Regions from separate parts of the Mycolicibacterium sp. HS_4_1 genome, predicted to be linked through region 1. Evidence: riboswitches for the same ligand, from Rfam matches in the RefSeq annotation. Region 1 holds a riboswitch; the other holds the start of a gene.
What was found. A riboswitch is a leader RNA that binds a small molecule or an ion and turns the genes downstream of it on or off. The one in region 1 is predicted to bind cobalamin.
Positions count from the first base shown of each region.

Region 1 (7,733 bases):
GCCTACTACCTGATGGGCTTCGACATCCCCGTCTTCACACCGCTTTTCGTGATGTCCCGGATCACCGGATGGACCGCACACATCATGGAGCAGGCGGCGTCGAACGCGCTGATCCGTCCCCTGAGCGAATACTCGGGCCAACCGCAGCGTTCCATTGCCTGAGCACGCAATCCGCAAAGTCCTCGTCGCCAACCGCGGTGAAATCGCGATCCGGGCCTTCCGGGCGGCCTACGAAATGGGCATCGCGACAGTGGCGGTGTACTCCTACGAGGACCGGAACTCTCCGCACCGCTTGAAGGCCGACGAGTCCTACCAAATCGGCGAGCCAGGCCACCCGGTACGGGCCTACCTCACGGTGCCCGAAATCATCCGGGTGGCTCAGCTCTCCGGTGCCGACGCCGTCTACCCCGGGTACGGATTCCTCTCAGAGAAACCGGAATTGGCATCGGCTTGCGCCGCCGCGGGCATCACCTTCGTGGGTCCCAGCGCCGACGTGCTGGAGCTGACCGGCAACAAGGCCAGCGCCATCGCGGCGGCCCGGGCCGCCGGCCTGCCGGTGCCCACCTCGTCCAAACCATCGGCCTCGGTCGATGAACTGCTCACTGCCGCAGCCGATATGGAGTTTCCGCTGTACGTCAAGGCGGTCTCCGGTGGCGGTGGCCGCGGCATGCGACGAGTGGCCGAGCCAGCCCATCTTGCCGAGGCCATCGAAGCGGCGTCACGAGAAGCGGAGTATGCGTTCGGCGACCCGATGGTCTATCTCGAACAGGCAGTCCTCAATCCTCGCCACATCGAAGTCCAGATTCTGGCCGACGGCACCGGCGCGGTGATCCATCTCTTCGAGCGGGACTGCAGTGTGCAGCGTCGGCACCAGAAGGTCATCGAGCTGGCACCGGCCCCCAACCTCAGTGACGAGTTACGGGCCCGCATCTGTTCTGATGCAGTGGAATTCGCCCGCCAGATCCGGTACTTCTGCGCCGGTACCATCGAATTCCTGCTCGACGAGCGCGCCCACCACGTGTTCATCGAATGCAATCCGCGGATTCAGGTAGAGCACACGGTGACCGAGGAGATCACCGACGTGGACCTGGTTGCTTCCCAGTTGCGGATCGCGGCCGGCCAGTCACTGTCGGACCTCGGGTTAAGCCAGGACAGCGTCCGGATCCGTGGCGCCGCCCTGCAATGCCGAATCACCACCGAGGACCCCGCCAATGGTTTCCGGCCGGACACCGGCCGGATCACCGCCTACCGCAGTCCCGGCGGCGCCGGAGTCCGATTGGACGGCGGGACCAACGTCGGTGCCGAGATCAGTGCGCATTTCGACTCCATGCTGGTCAAACTCACCTGCCGGGGCCACGACTTTGCCACCGCGGTCAGGCGAGCCCAACGCGCCCTCGCCGAGTTCCGCATCCGCGGGGTCTCGACGAACATCCCTTTCCTGCAAGCGGTTCTGGACGATCCGGACTTCACCGCGGGCAAGGTGTCGACGTCATTCATCGACGAGCGGCCGCAGCTGCTGACGGCACACATCCCAGAGGATCGCGGCACCCGCATCCTCAACTACCTCGCCGACGTCACGGTCAACAAGCCGCATGGCGTGCGTCAGTCCGCGGTGTATCCGCGGGACAAGCTGCCGGAGATCGACCTGTACGCCCCGGCACCGGCGGGCAGCAAGCAGCTGCTGACCGAGCTCGGGCCGGAGCGCTTTGCGGCCTCGTTGCTGGAATCCCCGCGACTGTGGGTCACCGACACCACATTCCGCGATGCCCACCAGTCGCTGCTGGCCACCCGGGTGCGCACGTCGGGCTTGGTCAAGGTGGCCCCCTATGTGGCCCGCATGATGCCCGAGCTGCTATCGGTCGAATGCTGGGGCGGCGCGACTTATGATGTGGCGCTTCGGTTCTTGAAGGAAGACCCGTGGGAACGCCTCGCCGCACTGCGGCAAGCGATGCCCAACATCTGCATGCAGATGCTGCTGCGCGGACGCAACACCGTGGGCTACACACCTTATCCGGTGTCGGTCACCTCCGCGTTCGTGCAGGAAGCCACGGCGACCGGCGTCGACATCTTCCGGATCTTCGACGCACTGAACAACGTAGACTCTATGCGCCCGGCTATCGATGCCGTACGCGAAACTGGTTCTGCGGTAGCCGAAGTGGCAATGTCGTACACCGGCGATCTATCCAACCCGGGCGAGACGCTGTACACACTGGATTACTGGCTCAAGCTGGCCGAGCAGATCGTCGACGCCGGTGCGAACGTGCTGGCGATCAAGGACATGGCCGGTCTGCTGCGGCCGCCGGCAGCGGCAACCCTGGTGTCGGCGTTGCGTTCCCGCTTCGAACTTCCGGTGCACGTCCACACCCACGACACCCCGGGTGGCCAGCTGGCGACTTACCTTGCCGCCTGGCAGGCAGGCGCCTCGGCCGTCGACGGTGCCGCGGCTCCCCTGGCCGGTACCACCAGCCAGCCCGCGCTGTCGTCCATCGTTGCGGCAGCGGCGAACACCGTGCACGACACCGGGCTATCGCTGACCAATGTCTGTGAACTGGAACCGTATTGGGAAGCGCTGCGCCGGGTGTTCGCACCGTTCGAGGCCGGCCTACCGGCGCCGACGGGCCGCGTGTACACGCACGAGATCCCGGGTGGGCAGCTCAGCAACCTCCGCACGCAGGCTGTCGCGCTCGGGCTGGGCGCCCGGTTCGAGGACATCGAGAACGCTTATGCCGGAGCGGATCACGTCCTGGGCCGGCTCGTGAAGGTGACCCCGTCGAGCAAGGTGGTCGGTGACCTGGCGCTGGCGCTGGTCGGCGCCGGGATCACCGCCGAGGAGTTCGCGGCCGATCCGGACCGCTACGACATCCCGGACTCGGTGATCGGCTTTTTCCGCGGCGAGCTCGGCGGCCCGGCCGGTGGCTGGCCGGAGCCGTTGCGCACCAAGGCGCTTGAAGGGCGGGCCCAGACAGGATCGGCAGCCCAACTCACCGTCGATGACTACGCTCAGCTGGCCGAGCCTGGCCCCACGCGCCGAGCGGCACTCAATCGGTTGCTGTTTCCCGGGCCAACTCGCGAATTCCTCTCGCACCGAGCACAATTCGGCGACACATCCCGACTGAGCGCCAACCAGTTCTTCTACGGATTACGCCACGGAGAAGAGCACCGGGTCAAATTGGAGAAGGGCGTCGAGCTGCTCATCGGACTAGAGGCCATCTCCGAACCCGACGATCGCGGCATGCGCACAGTGCTCTGCCTGTTGAACGGTCAGCTACGCCCGATCGTGGTGCGGGACCGTTCGATCGACGGTGCCATCCCTGCCGCGGAAAAGGCCGACCGCGACAATCCCCATCACATTGCCGCGCCATTCGCCGGCGTCGTAACCATCGGGGTGGCCGCGGGCGAGCAGGTCAGCGCCGGCCAGACTGTCGCCACCATCGAGGCGATGAAGATGGAGGCCGCCATCACCGCGCCGAACGCCGGCACCGTCAAGCGGATCGCAGTCGCCCCCATCGCAAGCGTCGAAGGCAATGACCTCTTGGTCGTCCTCAGTTGATACCGCCCGAAACGGCATTCCGGCAGGGTCGCTCTCGAACTTCTGCTGCCGGAATGCCGTTTCGGCGTTTCCTAGCTGCGGACCGCGATCGCAGCGGCAACCATATTGCGCAGCGACTCGGTCACCTCGTCGGTCTTGCGAGTCTTGAGCCCGCAGTCAGGATTCACCCAGAGCCGTTCTGCCGGAACGGCATCCAGCGCATGCCGCAATGAGGTCACCATCTCGTCGGCGGTCGGAACACGTGGCGAGTGGATGTCGTACACACCCGGACCAACGCTGTTCGCGAACCCGATCCCGTTGAGGTCGTCGAGCACCTCCATGTGCGAACGCGCCGCTTCGATGGACGTGACGTCGGCATCGAGGTCGGCGATGGCACCGATGACCTCACCAAACTCCGAGTAGCACAGGTGGGTATGGATCTGGGTGGCATCACTGACTCCCGAGGTGGAGACACGAAACGCATCCACCGCCCACTTGAGGTAGGCCGCCTTGTCGGCGTTCCGCAGCGGCAGCAGCTCACGCAATGCCGGCTCGTCGACCTGGATGATCGCGATACCCGCGGACTGCAGATCGACCGTCTCGTCGCGGATGGCCAGTGCCACCTGATTGGCGGAGTCGGCCAACGGCTGATCATCACGGACGAACGACCAGGCCAGGATGGTCACCGGACCGGTGAGCATGCCCTTGACGGGCTTGTCGGTCAGCGTCTGTGCATACGTCGCCCAGTCCACCGTCATCGGCTGTCTGCGGGTGACGTCACCGAACAGAACCGGCGGGCGCACGCAGCGGCTGCCATATGACTGCACCCAGCCGTTCTTGGTGGCGAAGAAGCCGTCCAGCTGCTCGGCGAAGTACTGCACCATGTCGTTGCGCTCGGATTCGCCGTGCACCAGCACGTCCAGGCCCAGGTCCTCCTGCAACCGGATGACGGATTCGACCTCGGCCTTCATCCGGTTGGTGTATTCGGTCTCGTCGATCTCGCCAGCCACCAGCGCGGCTCGCGCCTTGCGAATCTCGACGGTCTGCGGGAACGAGCCGATGGTGGTGGTCGGCAACGGCGGCAGATCGATCCGCGCATCCTGCGCCTTGCGCCGCTCGGCGGCGGGGCCGCGGCCGACACCGTCGGCCAGCACCGCATCCAGCCGGGTCCGGACCTCGTCGTTGTGCAGACGGGAGTCCCGCGCCCGCGATGCGACTGCCCGGTTGGACGCCTCCAGCTCAGCGGCGACCGAGTCCCGGCCCGAGCGCAGCGCCGCCGCCAGCGTCGCGACCTCTTCGACCTTCTCCGCGCCGAACGCCAGCCAGCTGCGGAGCGCATCGTCCAGTTCTGTCTCTGGCTCGAGCGAGTACGGCACGTGCAGCGTCGAGCACGACGTCGAAACCGCGACCGCCGCAGCACTTCCGACCAACCCATCCAGCCGGGCGAGGGCCGCATGCAGGTCGGTGCGCCAGATGTTGCGACCATCGACAACGCCGGCCACCAGCAGCTTGCCCGCCAGGCCCGATATCGGCTGGTCACCACCGGCGACGAAATCGACTGCGACACCCTCGACATTGGTACGGGCCAGCGCCGGCAGCGCGTCGCCCAGCTCACCGAAGTACGTCGCCACCAGGATCGCCGGGCGCTTGACTGCGCCCGCGAGCGCGGTATAGACCTGCTCAGCGAGTTCGGCGCCGTTGTCGAGGATGTCGGTGACCAGCACCGGTTCGTCGATCTGGACCCACTCGGCGCCCGCATCGGCGAGCCGGCCCAGCAGTTCCGTGTACAGCGGCAGCAGCTCACCAAGGCGCCCGATGGGTGCCGCGGCACCGTCGACAGCCTTGCTCAGAGCCAGGAACGTGATTGGTCCGATGATCACCGGTCGAGCCGAAACGCCCTGCACCTGAGCCTCTTTGAGTTCGGAAAGCACCTTCGCCGGATTCAGCGCGAACGTGGTGTCCGGGCCGATCTCCGGGACGATGTAGTGGTAGTTGGTGTCGAACCACTTGGTCATCTCGAGCGGTGCGATGTCCGCCGTCCCGCGGGCCGCGGCGAAGTAGCGGTCGAGGTCGTCGGCCACGCCGCCCACCCGGCTCGGCAGGGCACCGAGCAGCACCGCGGTGTCGAGTACCTGGTCATAGTTGGAAAACGTATTGACCGGAACGGAATCCAGACCGGCGGCCGACAACGCGGCGAGAGTGTCTCTACGGATGCCCGCGGCAATCGCTTCGAGAGCGGCCCGGTCGATCCGGCCTGCCCAGTAGCGTTCGACGGCCCGTTTGAGCTCGCGGTTCGGACCGATACGAGGGGCGCCCAGGATGGTGGCGGTGAATGGTGTTGACAACTTCAGGGTCCTTCACATGCGACGGAAGTGCGCACAGCCCGAGGACATCCATCGAGGACAGCCGAAACCGCCCTCGGCGATCAGCCCATTCCACGAGGCGATGCACCGCCGGACGCGGCGCATCCGGCACAGCTGGCAGGTCTTCGGACTCGCAGGCGCGCACCCTGAGGAGCACCTAGTGGCCGTCGCTTCCCAATCCGTGGATCAGTGCGGATGACGGCGGTCGTTCCTGCATACCGCTGCGGGACAGTCCCGGATTCTCACCGGGTTCCCTCTCATGGCGGATCACCCACCACTCGATGCCGCAGACGCCGAGGCGCCGTTGGCAAACCAGCTGCGCTGTGCAGATTACCCTGTCTGCCCCGGACCACCCGGCGCACCCGGTCCGCCCCCGTAGCCCAGCTGCTGCGCCGTGTAGCGAGCCGCGTCGGTGACCGGAACCGCTTGCACCGCAGTGCCATACGCGCAGATCTCGGTCCACACATCGCCGATCTCGGTGGTGTCGAACCGCATCGCGACGATGGCGTTGCCGCCGCGCGCCTGACATTCCTGGATGAGCCGGCCCATGGCCTCGTTGCGGCTCTCGGCCAGGTTCTTGGTCATGCCCTGCAACTCCCCGCCGAACATCGCCTTGAAGCCGGCGCCCATCTGCGCGAAGGCGTTCCGAGAGCGCACAGTCAGGCCGAACACCTCACCACAGACGCGCTGAATCTCCCACCCGGGCAGGTCATTCGTCGTGACAACCAGCATGCTGCAACCTTTCGCTGTCGGTACGGGTCGAACTGTAGTGCGCAACGACCGCGATCGTCAGACGGCGGCTGCCGCGTCAGTCGCCCGCACCGTCTTCCTGGTGCCTCCGAGGTAACGCTCGACGAGTCCACCGAACACCAGCCCGATGGCCGCCCAGATCAACGCCTGGTCGATCAGCGAGTACCACCGGAACTTCCACAGCAGGTCGGCGTCGAAGCCCGGATAGATGAGCTGGCCGGCGGCGTAAACCTGGCCGTCGACCGTCACCGGAGTAGGGAACGTGTTGGTGATCGGCTGCGGCGTCTCGGTTGCGGCACGCGCGAAGCCGAACTCGCCGGCGTGCTCGACGTTGGCCGGCAGGTCACCCAGCGACGGCAGCGCCGCCAACAGCCCGCCGTACACCACGAAGAACCCGACCATCGCGATCGCGACCGCACGCGCCCATCCGACCTTGCCGGAGAGCTTGCGCGCCGTGAACACCGCGAGCCCCAGCAGGGTCAACGATCCCCACACCATGCCCAGGTACAGAAAGCCGCGGGCCTCCATGGTGAACTCGTGGCCGATGGCCGGCGGGTTCGCCGGATACTTCACGAACGGCAACAGGTACACGCCCAGGAAGCCACATCCGGCAACGGTCCAGCCCAGCACCTTCGGCCGGACACCGAACCGGCCATGCAGCACCAGATAGGCGACGGCCACCAGGGCGCCCATCGCGACCGAGAACGCGATGATTCCGGTGGCCGCGCCGACGCCGGACTGAATGGCTCGGCTGAACAGCTCTGGCCCGTCCGGCTCGACGGGATGTCCCATGGCCGTGTGGACGGTCGACAGCACATTCATGCGGCCGGACTCGTAGTCGATGGCCTTGTCGATGGTGGGCTCAGCAAAAATCCAGGCAAACAGGAACCCCAAGATGCCGGCGATCAGGCCGGCGAGGGCTCCGCGCCCGATGACGCGGATTTCCACAAAGAGTCCCGTGGATCAGTGGCAGGGGAAGCCGAGGAAGTGCCGCGAGTCGTGCACCCACTCGTGAACCACGACGGTCTTGCCGAACATCGACATCATGCCCTCGTCGATGCCGACGAGGTAGTACGCCAGCATCGCCAGGA
Region 1 is NZ_CM137261.1:5,369,572-5,377,304, forward strand. Features, by position in the region: gene ACX12F_RS26060 (bifunctional 2-methylcitrate synthase/citrate synthase) at 1-162, shown strand, start outside; gene ACX12F_RS26065 (pyruvate carboxylase) at 155-3,550, shown strand; gene metE (5-methyltetrahydropteroyltriglutamate--homocysteine S-methyltransferase) at 3,622-5,880, opposite strand; cobalamin riboswitch at 5,992-6,189, opposite strand; gene ACX12F_RS26075 (YbjQ family protein) at 6,223-6,624, opposite strand; gene ACX12F_RS26080 (CbtA family protein) at 6,682-7,590, opposite strand; gene ACX12F_RS26085 (CbtB domain-containing protein) at 7,606-7,733, opposite strand, start outside.

Region 2 (7,733 bases), 980 kb from region 1:
CTGCCGCCGCCCAACGCGGTCATCAGCATCAGCCCCGGCCAGATTCGGCACTACGCCGACGTCGGCGGCGACCACAACCCGATCCACACCAGCTCCATCGGCGCCAAGCTGTTCGGCTTCCCGACCGCGATCGCACACGGGATGTTCTGCGCCGCAGCAGTGCTGGCCAACATCGAGGGCCAGCTGCCGGATGCCGTTCGGTATTCCGTCAAGTTCGGTAAGCCCGTGCTGTTGCCGGCCAAGGTCGGGCTGTACGTCGACCCGATCGATGGGGGCTGGGAGCTGGCGCTGCGCAACCTGTCAAAGGGTTACCCGCACCTGACCGCGACGGTCACCGAGCTGTAGCTCGACGCGCGGAAGTGAGGCCCAGGCGGGTAGAACGCCCGGGCGTGTCGGCTCTCCTATGGCACTTGCGATTTGGAGCCGTCAACTTTCCTTGACGGGGCAAGGAAAGTTGACGGCTCCGGCCGAAGCATGTTGACAGACAGATCCCAAGTTCGCTTCCAGCGCGGCCAGGCGGTGCCACCCGTCGGCAATATCAGGCCCCGGAAACTAGGGCCGGAGGAGCTGGATCGCCGGGCGGCCGGCGCCGGCGCCGTCGGGAATGACGTGTGCTGCGACGCCATAGACTGATGAAATCAATTCAGCGGTAAGAACTTCAGCGGGCGTGCCCGCCGCGATCAGGCAACCCTCATCGAGCACGACCAGCCGGTCGCAGAACAGCGCCGCGAGCGTGAGGTCATGCAGTGTCACCACTGCCGTCACCGGCAGCGCGCGGATGAGTGCCAGCAGTTCGAACTGGTGGCGGATGTCGAGATGATTGGTGGGTTCGTCGAGGAGCAGTTCGCGGGGCTCCTGAGCGAGCGCCCGGGCGATCTGCACCCGCTGCTGCTCGCCGCCGGACAGCGTCCGCCAGTCCCGGTCGCGCATGGCCGTCGTCTCGGTCTGTTCCAGAGCACGATCGACCGCGCGATTGTCGGCCTGCGTGTCGCCGGACCACATGCCGCGGTGCGGAATTCGTCCCAGCCGCACGATCTGTTCGACGGTCAGGTCCAGCTCGGTGCTCACCTGCTGCTCGACCACCGCGATGCGTTGCGCGACGGCCCGGCGCCGATGGTCGGTGAGCGGACGGTCGCTGAGCAGGACCGCACCACCATCGGGGTGCCGTAGACCGGCGAGTAATCGCAGCAGTGACGACTTGCCGGCGCCGTTGGGCCCGAGCAGTCCCAGCGTCTCGCCGTCGGCCACTACCAGCGACACCCCGTCGATGACGAGCCGGCCGCCGGCCGACCAGCTGACAGACTCGGCAGCGATCGGGCGCGTCATCGAAACCGCCTGCGCCGAACCAGAATCCATATGAAGATCGGGACACCGACGAGTGCGGTCACCACGCCGACCGGCAATTCCTGCGGCGCGAACACCGTGCGGGCAGCGGCGTCGACCCAGACCAAGAAGATGGCGCCGGTGGTCGCGGTGACGGGCAGCAGCCGACGATGAGACGGCCCCACGATCATCCGCGCCGCATGTGGCAACACCAGCCCGACGAAGCCGATGGCGCCGGCGGCACTCACCAGCACGGCCGTCAGGAGCGCCGTGGTCGCCAACAACACAGCCCGGACCCGTCGCACCGAGACACCCAACGAGGCGGCTGCGTCACGACCGAAAGCGAACGCATCCAAGGCATCTGAATGCAGCCAGCAGATCGCCAGACAGACCGCACAGATGACGCCGCACAGCGCCACCTGGGACCAGCCGGCCCCGGCCAGGGAGCCGAGCAACCAGAACAGCACGCCGCGGGTCTGTTGAGCGTCGGCCGACGAGAACACCACCAACGCCGTGGCCGCCGAAAACAGCTGGGTACCAGCGACTCCCGCCAGCAGCATCCGGTCCTGCCCACCGCCGGAGACGGCGGCCAGCGCCAGGACCAGAACGAACGCGATCACCGCACCGACGAACGCACCGCCCGACAGCGTCAGCGCACCACCGATACCCGCCACCACGACCAGTACCGCTCCCGTGGACGCACCGGAGGAGATGCCCAGCATGAACGGGTCGGCCAGCGGGTTGCGCATCAGCGACTGCAGTATCGCCCCGCAGATACCCAGGCCCGCACCACAGATCGCCGCCAACAGCGCTCGTGGCAGTCGCAGTTCCCACACGATGCCGTCGTCGATCGGCGGGATGTTCGCGGGACGGTCCCAAACATGCTGCGCGACCACGGCATACACGTCGCCGAACCCTAGTTCGGCAGGTCCGATGGTCATGGCCGCCGCGATGGACAGCGCCAGAACCGCGAGGCCGAGCGTCACCATCGCGCCGGCGCGCACGGCCGTCAGGACTTTCCACCCAGCCCGAACGCGCGCAGACCGGTTGCGACGGTCTCGACGGCGTCGACGTTGCGCAGTGACGGGTCCATCGCACTGGCCGGCAGCACGATCCACCGCCGCTCCCGCACGGCCCTCAACTTGCTTGCCGCCGGGTCGGTTTCGAGGAATTTGATCTTGGCGTCGACACTGTCACCGTCCTTGCCGCGAGTCAGGTCGGCGAGAACCAGCACGTCGGGATCGCGTTGCAGAATGGCCTCCCAGGAAATCTCGGGCCATAGTTGCCGGTTGTCGGCGAACGCGTTGCGCGCCCCGACAGCCGTGGTGATGATTCCGGGGGCACCACAGCAGCCGGCGATGTACGGAGTTCTGGTACCTGCGTACCACCACATCAAAGAGACGTTTTCCGCTTTGAGGCCGTTGGTCGCGGACGCCATCCGGGCCCGCAAAGTCGCCACCAGCTTTTCGCCGCGTTCAGGAACGTCGAAAACCTTGGCAATGTCGCTGATTTCGGCGTACGTGTCGTTGAGTGTCAACGCACGCTGCTGCGCCGCGTCCTGCCCACCGCACTCGCTGGAAGATTGGTACGTCGGCACCCCGAGGCGCTCGAACCGATCCCGCGGGGCGACACCCTGGTCGGTGAACGACCAGTCGAACGTCGCGTAGACGAAGTCGGGCTTCTCCTTGAGCACCCGCTCGAATGACGGGAAATCCCGGCTCAGCACAGGCACTTTGGCGTTGTCGGCGGCCAGGTCGGGCCGGACGTCGTCGCTCCAGGACGCGGTCCCGGCCATGCGGTCGGCGAACCCGAGCGCCAGGAGCAGCTCGGACGCCGGCTGGTTGATCGACACCGCGCGCTGCGGTGGCGCTTTCACCGTCACTGTGCGTCCGCAGTTCTGGAGGGTGACGGGATAGCCGGCTGTTGCGGCGTTGACGGTTCCAGTCGCCCGCGGTCCGCCACAAGAGCAGACCAGCGAAACAACCAGGGAGACAAGCACAATGGTGCGTCCATACACGGCGTCGCCTTCCGATCCGGGACTCTGCTCGCGGAGTCCATCCGTGGAGGGTCCTCGCGCCGCCAGGCCGCGAGAGCCCGAGCCAGCAGGTCTTCGGACTCGGGATCATTCAGCCGGAGCGCCTTCCCAGCCCACGTGGGGCCAGTGGCCGTTGCTCCGCCTGTCCCCCTTACCGCTGCGCGTCAGTTCCGGGTTCGCATCGGATTCCCTGACCCAACCGCGTTGGGTTCGACTGGCTCGAATCGGACCATACCAGCGCCGTGAGGCCACCACAGCTGCTGAGCAGTCCGCCGCAAGCGGGTACCTCGTTGACCCCGCAGTTACGGCGGCACGGTTCGAGTGCCCGACGCCGCCGGCACAGAGCCGGCAGGCGTCGGCGATTCTGCGATCAGGACGCATTGGTCCAAGTGGCACTTGCGATGTGAAGCCGTCACCAGGTGTTGACATTGTCAGTCCGAGCTGACAGCTCCCAACGAAGCTTGCCAAGAGAAACCGGTACTCACGTTGCAGATGTGACCAACCGCCTCATGCCCGCCGGACTCGGGCACCGCCCGCGCTGGGGAGGCCGGCGGGACTAGGACTCGGCGCGCTTGCCCTTCAGACCGCGCCAGAACAGGTTGATCATCAGCTCGGTGGCGTCGTTAACGTCGGTGTCACCGGCGCTCACTCGCGATGCGATGGCCTCACCCGCGCCCACCAGCGCCACGGCCATCATCTCGAAGTCGCTGTCCGGCTCCGGGTTTCGCGTGCCGGTACTGAGCAGCCGGGCTACCAGGTCGATGATCTTCTCGCGGCCCTCACGCACCGTGTGGGCGAACGCCTGCGAGCTGGTGGCCTGGGTGTACAGCACAATCCAGGACGCCCGGTTGCGGTCGATGTACGTCATGAACGACAGCACCGCGTTACGCAGCAGGTCGCGCGGACTCTGGGCGAAGTTGATGTCCGCCCGGACGGTGTCGACGAAGCGGGTCAGCTCCCGATCCAGGCACGCGGCGAACAGCTCTTCCTTCGAGCCGTAATAGAGGTACAGCATCGGCTTGGAAATCTCGGCCTGCGCGGCGATCGCATCCATCGAGGTCTCGTGATAGCCGTTCACCGAGAACATCTGCACGGCGGCGTCGAGCATCTGCTGTTCGCGGACGGCCCGCGGCAGCCGCTTGGTTCCACCTGCCATCAGATCAGGGTATTCAACGAGCAGCTCACTTCACGCATTTCGCGCCCGGCCCTTTCATGGCCGCCACCCGCAGCACCGAGTTGTCGATCTGCGCCTGGTCCAGCTGCCCGGCCTGCGCGGCCGCCTCCAGCTTGTCCAGCACGTCCGGGATGCCGTCAGTGGTGATCCACAGGGCCACATCCGCACCGGCCTGCAGCGCCTTGAGCGCTGCGTCGGCAACGCTGTAGTGGGCGCTGATGGCCGCCATACCCGTCAGGTCGTCGGTGAACACCACGCCGTCGAACGGCGGGCCGCCGTACTGGCCGCTGCGCAGCAGGTCGTAGGCCGGCTTGCTGAGGCTGGCCGGATCATCGCCGAGTGTCAGGCCCGGCACCTGCAGGTGCCCGACCATCACGCCGACAGGCTGTTGCGTCGTCAACGTCCGGTACGGCACCAGGTCGTTGTCCTTCAGCGCCTCCAGCGGCGGGGTCTTCACGCCCCCGGTGTGCGAGTCGCCCGAACCGTGCCCGTGACCGGGGAAGTGCTTGAGCACCGGGACCAGCCCCGCCTCGCGCAGGCCCGCGGCGTACGCACCGGCGTACTCGGCCACCTTCTGCGGGTCCGAGCCGAAGGAACGGTCGCCGATCACCTCGTCGTCAGCTTCTTCGGTGACGTCGGCGTCGGGCGCGAAGTCGACGGTGATGCCGAACTTGTCCTTCATCTGCTGCCCGCGGTCCTTGGCGATGGCCTCGACTTCGGCCGGCGTCTTGGTCGTCGCCAGCACACGCGCCGACTCCTGCGGCCCGATCAGCTTCTTCAGCCGGGACACCCGGCCACCCTCTTCGTCGATGCTGACCGCCAGCGGCAGCGCGCCCGATGCGGCCTGCAGCGCAGGAACGGTTCCGTCGGACAGCATGGACAGGTCCGTCCAGCTCCCGATGAAGATGCCGCCGACCTGCTGCTGCGTCACCGCGGCACGGGCATCGGCGGCGTCCTTGACGCCCACCATGAGCAGCTGGGCCAGCTTCTGCCGCAGCGTGAGGGTGCTGAGCAGGGCGTGCGGATCGCACGGCGGGGCGGTCGGCGCGGGGGCGTCCATGGGCTTGCTGGACGCGGCTGTGCTCTTGGCCGGGCCGGACGTGCTGGACGCAGCAGGACGGTCGGACGACGAGGAGCAACCCGCCACCAATCCGGACACCAGTGCCAGTACGCCGAGGGTTCGGTGCAGGGACATGGGATTCGAGCCTAGCCGGGCGACGACGGGGCCTTGGTCCCGCGATGACCTGGCAGCCGGCTGGCGAACACGGAAGCAGGCAGGTCGTCATGCTAGTTTGGGCGCCATGGACCGCTTCCTCGTGCCCGCCGGAGCCAGCATCGTGGTCGGTCTGTTGCTCGGCGCCGCAGCGGTCTTCGGCACCACGCTGATGCTGGAGCAGAACACCAAGCCGACGCTGCAATCGGGCGATCCAGCGTCATCGGTGCTCAACCGGGTCGAATACGGCAACCGCAGCTGATCCCGCAGCGCCGCTCTCCCGGCGCTGTCTATGGGTCGTCAGCGCGGCCGCACTGGTCCTGACGTTCGCCCAGTCACCGGGCCGGGTCTCGCCCGACACCAAACTCGATCTCACCGCCAACCCCGCGCGCTTCCTGGCGCGGGCGGCCAACCTGTGGAGCAGCGACCTGCCCTTCGGGCAGTCGCAGAACCAGGCCTACGGCTACCTCTTCCCGCACGGCGCGTTCTTCCTCGCCGGTGACGTCATCGGCCTGCCCGGCTGGGTGACCCAGCGCCTCTGGTGGGCGTTGCTGCTGGTCGTCGGGTTCTGGGGGGTCGTCAGAGTCGCCGAGGCCCTCGGCATCGGCAGCCGGTCCTCGCGCGTCCTCGCCGCGGTGGCATTCGCCCTGTCGCCGCGCGCGCTGACGACGCTGGGCGCGATCTCCTCCGAGACGCTGCCCATGATGCTGGCGCCGTGGGTGCTGCTGCCGGTCATCCTGGCGTTGCGCGGGGACCCGAGAATCCGGCAGCTGGCCGCGCGCTCGGCCGTCGCCGTCGCGCTGATGGGCGCCGTCAACGCCGTCGCCACGTTGACGGGCTGCCTCGCCGCGATCATCTGGTGGGCCGCACACCGGCCCAACCGGCGCTGGTGGCGCTTCACGGCGTGGTGGTTCGGCTGCACGCTGCTCGCCATCTTGTGGTGGGCGGTGGCGCTGGTGTTGCTCGGCCGGATCAGCCCGCCGTTCCTGGACTTCATCGAATCGTCGGGTGTCACGACCCAATGGCTGTCGCTGACCGAGGTGCTGCGCGGCACCTACGGCTGGACGGCGTTCGTCGCGACCAACGCCACGGCCGGTTCGTCACTGGTCACCGGCTCGGTGGCGGTGCTCGCCACGACCCTGGTGGCGGCGGGCGGCATCGCCGGTCTGGCCATGCGCAGCATGCCGGCCCGCGGCCGGCTCACCGCGATGCTGCTGCTCGGCCTCCTACTGCTGGCGGTCGCGTACTCGGGTGGCCTGGGCTCCCCCATCGCGCACCAGGTGCAGACCTTCCTCGATGCCGGCGGTACCCCGCTGCGCAATGTGCACAAGCTCGAACCCGTGTTGCGGCTGCCGCTGGCGCTGGGCCTGGCCCACGTGCTGGGCCGGATTCCGCTGCCCGGCACAGCGCCGCGCCGGGAATGGATCAACGCCTTCGCCCACCTCGAGCGGGACAAGCGGATGGCCGTGGCGGTGGTGCTGCTGACCGCGCTGGTCGCCGGGACATCACTGGCGTGGACGGGCCGCCTGGCCGCGCCGGGTGCCTATAGCGCCATTCCGCAGTACTGGCACCAGACCGCGAACTGGCTCGATGAACACAACGCCGAGACGCCGGGCCGGGTGCTGGTCGCGCCGGGGGCGCCGTTCGCCAACCAGGTCTGGGGCAACACGCACGACGAGCCGCTGCAGGTCCTGGAGCACGGCGCCTGGGGTGTGCGCGACTCGATTCCGCTGACCCCGCCCGAAACCATCCGCGCCCTGGACTCCGTACAGCGCCTGTTCGCCACCGGGCGGCCGTCCGCCGGGTTGGCCGATACCCTTGCCCGCCAGGGCATCTCATTCGTCGTGGTGCGCAACGACCTGGACCCCGACAACTCGCGCTCGGCCCGGCCGCTGCTGGTGCACCGGGCTATCGAGGGGTCCGCCGGCCTGACGAAGGTCGCCCAGTTCGGCGACTCAGTCGGCCCCGGCATGCTGGACGGCTTCGTC
Region 2 is NZ_CM137261.1:249,738-257,470, reverse strand. Features, by position in the region: gene ACX12F_RS01145 (MaoC/PaaZ C-terminal domain-containing protein) at 1-345, shown strand, start outside; gene ACX12F_RS01140 (ABC transporter ATP-binding protein) at 553-1,326, opposite strand; gene ACX12F_RS01135 (FecCD family ABC transporter permease) at 1,323-2,312, opposite strand; gene ACX12F_RS01130 (ABC transporter substrate-binding protein) at 2,333-3,340, opposite strand; cobalamin riboswitch at 3,408-3,592, opposite strand; gene ACX12F_RS01125 (TetR/AcrR family transcriptional regulator) at 3,915-4,514, opposite strand; gene ACX12F_RS01120 (glycoside hydrolase family 3 N-terminal domain-containing protein) at 4,540-5,727, opposite strand; gene ACX12F_RS01115 (DUF2613 domain-containing protein) at 5,834-6,007, shown strand; gene ACX12F_RS01110 (alpha-(1->3)-arabinofuranosyltransferase) at 5,958-7,733, shown strand, end outside.
Region 2: another riboswitch for cobalamin. It lies ahead of ACX12F_RS01130 (ABC transporter substrate-binding protein); the one in region 1 lies ahead of metE (5-methyltetrahydropteroyltriglutamate--homocysteine S-methyltransferase).